3 regions of the Paenibacillus sp. FSL R5-0345 genome follow, and region 3 is predicted to be linked to each of the others. Evidence: riboswitches for the same ligand, from Rfam matches in the RefSeq annotation. Region 3 holds a riboswitch; each other region holds the start of a gene.

Region 1 (2,276 bases), 520 kb from region 3:
TTCGGCGTTGGTGTTGGCTTCGGCGTTGGTGTTGGTTTCGGCGTTGGTGTTGGTTTCGGCGTTGGTGTTGGTTTCGGCGTTGGTGTTGGCTTCGGCGTTGGTGTTGGCTTCGGCGTTGGTGTTGGTTTCGGCGTTGGTGTCACGGTCGGTGTTGGCGTCACGGTCGGCGTTGGTGTCACGCACGGCGTCGGTGTTGGTGTCACGGTCGGCGTTGGTGTTGGCGTCACAGTCGGCGTCGGTGTTGGTGTCACGGTCGGTGTTGGTGTTGGCGTCACAGTCGGCGTCGGTGTTGGCGTCACAGTCGGCGTCGGTGTTGGTGTCACGGTCGGCGTCGGTGTTGGCGTCACGGTCGGTGTTGGTGTTGGCGTCACAGTCGGCGTTGGTGTTGGTGTCACGGTCGGCGTTGGTGTCGGAGGTGGTTCCTCCCCTCCATATGGATACCAATGCATCTGTACCCCACCAGCAAATCCCTTTGCAATCAGTGTCCCATGCAGTTCACCAGAATTATAAGTTACTTTCGCATGCGGAGCTAGGATAGTTCCTTCTATCGTTAAACTTCCTATGTTTACAGTGCTAGCTTCATAAAAATTAAATAATACCTTGTTAGGGCTGCCTCCCCATATTTGAAAACTTGGAATTTCAACTGAACTTCCGCTAACGTTAACGATAACTGTGGCGTTATTTGCAATATTAAACTGTAAGCCATTAGCATTAGCGAAATCGGCAGCACTTAGATTAAGAACGTTAAATGATTCCGGAGCATCAATTGTTATTTTCCCATATTCCTTTTTGAAAGTTCCAACTGTAGTAAGTGAAGAGAATTCATTAGAACGTCCGATAAGAAATTGCTCTTCAGCATCAAAATCAATAGGCGTTCCTTTTCTCGCTGGTTCTTTAAGATCTACACCGTTGCTGGAAAAAACACCACCATAAACGGATGCTCCATGAATAGTACCATTAGTAAAAGTAATGTCATTACCAGCAATAAGAACATCTCCACCTGGATTATCCTTGGATACGCCGTAATTCTGCAATGTAATGTTACCTTTGGCGGCAAGGCGCCCATGAACCTGATCATTAGATTGTTTGAAATCCCCAAAAATAAAAGTATTAAAATTCCCTGCAATACCTAACACAGGTGTAGGAGTATAGGGAGGTACCTCCCCTGCTGCATTTACCAAATGCCCTCCGGAAAGTCCATTGCCTACCATTAAAGCCCCCGCTAATACTAGTGAGAGTAGCGGTTTTATTCTTCTTTTCAAAAAGCACACCTCCTAAATCTATCATTTATATCTAATCAGAATAATTACCAGAAACTCTAAAAGACCTAACAACAAAAAAGACCGCCAAAAAAGAAGTAGAATTCCCTTCTCATGGCAGTCGGACGGTCATAGTGTCCTTAAGACACTTTAGACTCCTGGACTTTGCGTCCCACCCTTTCGGGCGGTTTGCTATTATCATGATTATATATGTATACCCTTTGCAAAATAGAACCGGCAGTTTAAGCATCCTATTAAATAATCGTCTATGACTTTTAATACTTTCGAACTAATAATAGTTTAGCGCTCCGCCCCCACAAATGTCAATCAATTCCTTTTAATAATCATACACATTAACCAGCACAAAAAAAGCACCTAAAGGCGCTTCACGCAAAAGTTTTTATTCAATTTTAAAGTAACTGTATATAGCCTAATATCGATATCCATAATGGAATACTAAAAATCAAACCAAATACCAATCCACGGCGGAGACTTCCTTCCTCTCTCATCCTAATTCTCCTTTTCATAAGCTTAAATCATTAATTTTTATTATTACAATTTTAATATATTTTATTCTTTCTATTTTCGTTGTGAATTTAATCACATTGGACTGGCTGTTTAGAAATACCATTGATTATTTTTGGGATATCGGGGTAGAATACGAATATACGTTCCCATTAGAGGTGATGAGATTCATGCATAGAGCTGAAAGCAGAGACAACATGCTGGTGAAATCTTATTTATTGCTTCCGATGATTTTATCAGCTTTCGAACGGGACTCCGCCATTTTATCTACACATTTACGAACGCCCGCCCCCTATCTGGAGGTTCTTGGAACCGCCGCGGCAGTAGCTACAGCAGATCTAAGAGATGTTCGTTCGGAAATGAGAAAACGGGGAATCAAGGTATATGAGCAGAACAGGCTCAACACAGGGATAGAAGCCAAATTTATATGTCGCGGATACCATGAACGAATGCTGCTGTTAAACGACATCGTTGCTGCACAAGCTGCTATTC
Region 2 (2,276 bases), 1.2 Mb from region 3:
ATCTTTTAAACTTCGTAGGCTCGAATTTAAACTCCAGAAAGTCGTTCGTACTAGTCGCGGTTCCGCTAGATACGAGCTGAAAGGTCTCTCCCTTACTCGTCTCTGATGCATAGATTTCAAAAGCTTCTGGGAACCCTTTGCGATTATCTCTAGCCAGGAAAGCCACTCTGTCTAATACTTTGGCCTGTGCTAATTCAAACACGACTTCATTCGTGAAGCTGTCGTCATTATTTTTGTTCGTTTCCCAATGTGTATTAGGCAGATCATCGAGCATGTATTCCGGTTTCGTACCTGGGTAGCTTCCACCATTCACCGTTACTTTTGATACGTTTGAGTTTGGCATTCTGTAAGCTTCGCTATAGGCATTTTCATATGCTGTGCCATACCCCTTTAACTTCGAAACCTTAGCTGCCGTTTCCTCTACTTGATGGTTTTCCAGAAGCACCTTTGCATTCTCTATATCTGCTTGAAACTGCGTGTACAGTGGATGTAACTGCACTTCTTGTTCTAAAGCGGTTAACTTCTCTACCGTATTAAATGCTGCACTAACTTGACTCAAGGTATCATCTGTAAATAAGTTTTTCATCTTTGCCGATATGGCATCTTCTTTGTAAAAAGAAAACTCTGCTGCACTCGCCCAATCTTGGTTAGCTTTTTTGAAGACAAATTTAAGTCTCTTGAAGGCTGTAGGTGCAAACTGAATCTCTACTACGTCACCTGCTCCGCCTTTATATTCTCCAGAGGATATTAGTGTAAAATCGCCTGCATCCGTAGTTGAGCCATAAATATCAAATTCCTGAGCAAACCCCTTACCCTTTGCACCGGATTGTCTTGCAGCGTATACGATTCTATTTAATTCCGTGGACTCATTAAAAACAAAGACAACCTCATTCGTAAACGTTGAGCTATTCGGTTTGCCTGTTTCCCAATGCGTACTCATATCGCCATCAATAGCCTTAGCTATTGGTGAACCTGAGTAGTTGCCACCGTTATTCGTGATGGATTTAATATTTGCAGGATTCATTTTAAAAACATCGTTATAAGCGCTTAGGATAGCCTTTCCATACAGATCAAACGGAATAACTGACGCACTGCTTAATAGCTCAGCTTTGCTTTGTACTACGCTGTTCACTACACTTACCTTACTTACATCACTTGCTAAAGCATAACCTGCCTCGCTCGAAAAACTGGCTATCATGGCTGCTGATGTAGCGATTGCAATCATTTTTTTCATCTTTTCTACCCCCAGATGTAATATGAATCTCTTCTGTACCCAAAAATGGGCACAAAAAAAACTACCCCAAAAGAGTAGCTTGATTGCGTATAAAGTCCATAAAAATTAAGACTTAATTTTTATTAAACTTTAACAAGCATAAACGCCTCGGCGCCCTTCTAAGGACGATACGCGTTTAAGCGAGAAATATAAGACATTAAGTATAGGTGTATAACTTATACTCACTTATATTTTAACAAAAAGCGTAATACACTCTTTGGCAGCTGGCTGACAATAGTTATAATAACCTTAGTCCCTATAGCTTTGCGTCCCTACATTTCCATAGGTTTGCCTATGAAGTTTCGAATACATTACAAAGAGTAACATAACGCTACATCTGATCGCATGATTAATTGGTATGAAATCCGAATAGGTAATTGCAATTAGTTTTTCTGTTCTGATAGATATTTTTTATTAACTATCCCAGACTATGAATGATACTTTAGAACTGCTTAGCGGCTTAATCTCCTAGCCCAAACAAACGCCGAAACCAATTCCACATATCACCCGTGATCGGAATTAACCCGAAACCATGCTCTCCAACAGCGATTACACCATATGCCCATTGTCCAATAGCTATCGCCCCAAACGCCGTATCGCCTATGGCTATCGCTCCCAATGCTTTTTCGGCTATCGCGATCGCTCCCACAGCCACTCCTGCAATCGCAATTGCTCCCGCGGCAAAGCCAAGCCAACTAAGTGCTATCGCTCCGAGCGCTAACCACATCCCCAGTGATATAGCACCTACGGATAGTACACCGACGCTTATTGCACCTATGGATATCAAGCCTATAGCTACATCTCCAATAGCAATTAAACCAACAGCCGTCTTCACTTGTGGCTTGCTTCCGTAACCATACCCCTGACCTGAGTATCGACCCAAATTGCTGCGAATACTTACCACCGGAAATGATGGAGACGGCCATTGATAATCAATTTCCCGTCCACCTAACCCTCTAGAATCCGCCCAGCGCGTGATGTACTTATGCCATTTCATATCCAT
Region 3 (2,276 bases):
TTCGTCCAACTATCAATCACAGATTCCCCATTCACCCAGACACGGATGCCATCATCTGATGTAGTGTAAAATGTATATTGTTCATCATATAAGGGCTTAACTTTACCGCTCCAACGTATGGAGAAACGATCAATCCCAAGGGCGGCATCCGGCGATCCTTGCCGCCAATTGAAATCAATTATTGCATCGGTTCTAATAAGAGCTGCTGCTCCCGATAGCTGCATGTTGTTGTAATACTCTCCTGCAAGCCCCTTCGCGAGAGGAATTGCTGCCTCTCCCTCTTCTTCGGGAGGTGCCGGTGCGGCGCTAGGTGTGGGTACCAAGCTATTATTTAATTTATCTCTAGTCAGGGTATAGCTGCTATTCATAAAAGTTTTGATTGTATCTGCACTGTTATTCTCATAAAGCATTTTTCCCCAGCTCATCATATAAGTCCATTTACTTTGTGATTGTTGAAGCTTCTCCAGATTAGGCATTTCACCATTTTCCCCGATCGCAATCGGTTTGCCCGCGGCTAGACTCAACAAGCTATCATAGTATTTTTGCTGGTAATCATTTTCGTATATGTCTGCTGCCAGGATATCTACTTTATCAGCTCCTGGATAAGTTAACGCATACGGATCTGACCAAACATTGGGAGCATTCGGACTCCATACCCATAACAAATTATTTAATTTATGAACGTTAACAAAACGGTCATACATAATATTCCAAAGTTTAGAAAAGTTATTTTTCTTCCCCCACCAGAACCAGTTCCCGTTCATTTCATGATAGGGTCTCCAAAGTACCGGGACGTTCGCATCTCGCAAGCTTTTTAGAGATACTGCCACCTTATCAAGTTCAGCAATCAGACTGTTATATTGCTTGGTACCCGGTGTAACGTAACTATCGAATTCACTTTGGCTAAGCGTTTTTTTAACATTATCCCAGTCATAAGAGGTGCCCGGCAGGTTAGCATGAAAAGTCATAGCTACGATTCCGCCCGCTTTATTCCAGTTGATGGCGCTGTTTACCACATTTTTACGCTGCCAGGACATCGTTCCTTCAGACTGGCCACTGATCGCACCCATTTCATAACCGTGAAGAGCTGCATACTGTCCGCTGGTTCCCTTCAGCATATTGTTAATTTCATCTGGACTTTCTAAATAGTCATGTTGGCCAGCAAGGATTCCTTTTCCTGAGATTGAGTAAAAATAGTTAAGCAGCTTTACGGCTTCAGGTGAGGCTCCTGGGGTAACTGGCGTTCCAGAATTTGAAGCAGCTATGACAACAGACGGCGAAATTCCAACAGTAAGCGGAAGTGCAGTCAGAAACAGGACGAGTGACAGAAATGCACCAAACAATCGATACGTACGGTAAGCTTTCAAAATAATCTCCCTTTCGGTAGCCAGGCTGCCACTCTTTCGAAGGCCCTATAGCTTTGCGTCCCTACCTTTCGATAGGTTTGCCTTTTCAATTTAAGAGAAATAATCTCTCTTACCGTAAGTATCGACGACAATTAATGATATATTTAGTGTTTTTATGACTTTTTTTGATAATTGAGTCAATTTACCTGTTTTAAGAAATTCCGAATTGGTTAAATAGATAGGTTAGACCTATGAAATGAATTGTTGTAGTTCTATATCATTCCAGTCTAAAGTAATACGAATATTATCTTCTTCTACTAATTCAGAACCCGTCTGTACCTCTATAAACTCAACATCCGTCAAAGCAAGGATTGCGTGCTTCGTTCCTTCCGGTATACGTACCACGTCCCCAGCCTTCACATTATGTTTTTTCTCATTCAGCACAATACTTGCTTCGCCGCTGACGATTGTCCAAATTTCACTACGTTTGCGATGTAACTGATAGCTGATATTATTCCCCTCGGATATAAAAATCCGTTTAGTCAGCACTTCATTGCCCTCGTCATATTTCACATAATCAATAACTTTGTAATGGCCCCAGCGGCGTTCCTCGTACATCGGTCTCTGTTCAAAGGTCTTCAGCACTTCTTTAATCCGTGGACTCTCGGCTTTATGGGTAACTAGAATCCCATCCGGGCTAGCCGCGATGATCAGATCCTTCGCACCAATTACCGTAATTGGAATATCCAGCTCATTAATCAAGCAAGTCCCCTCAGAATCCGCCGTCACAAAACCCTTGCCTACATGCTTGCTGCTCATTTCCTCTGTTAGCGTATTCCACGTTCCAAGATCCTTCCAGAATCCATCATACGGCTGTACCACAATATGTTCTTCTTTCTCCACCACTTCATAATCAAAGCTGATGGAAGA

Evidence for each region. A riboswitch is a leader RNA that binds a small molecule or an ion and turns the genes downstream of it on or off. The one in region 3 is predicted to bind cyclic di-GMP.
Region 1: another riboswitch for cyclic di-GMP. It lies ahead of R50345_RS31560 (choice-of-anchor A family protein); the one in region 3 lies ahead of R50345_RS04505 (glycosyl hydrolase).
Region 2: another riboswitch for cyclic di-GMP. It lies ahead of R50345_RS29150 (NPCBM/NEW2 domain-containing protein); the one in region 3 lies ahead of R50345_RS04505 (glycosyl hydrolase).

What each region holds. Positions count from the first base shown of each region.
Region 1 is NZ_CP009281.1:509,645-511,920, reverse strand. Features, by position in the region: gene R50345_RS31560 (choice-of-anchor A family protein) at 1-1,262, opposite strand, end outside; cyclic di-GMP riboswitch class I at 1,373-1,463, opposite strand; gene R50345_RS02290 (YhjD family protein) at 1,850-2,276, shown strand, end outside.
Region 2 is NZ_CP009281.1:6,609,568-6,611,843, forward strand. Features, by position in the region: gene R50345_RS29150 (NPCBM/NEW2 domain-containing protein) at 1-1,234, opposite strand, end outside; cyclic di-GMP riboswitch class I at 1,490-1,576, opposite strand; gene R50345_RS29155 (hypothetical protein) at 1,734-2,270, opposite strand.
Region 3 is NZ_CP009281.1:1,028,478-1,030,753, reverse strand. Features, by position in the region: gene R50345_RS04505 (glycosyl hydrolase) at 1-1,367, opposite strand, end outside; cyclic di-GMP riboswitch class I at 1,380-1,459, opposite strand; gene R50345_RS04500 (sugar phosphate nucleotidyltransferase) at 1,596-2,276, opposite strand, start outside.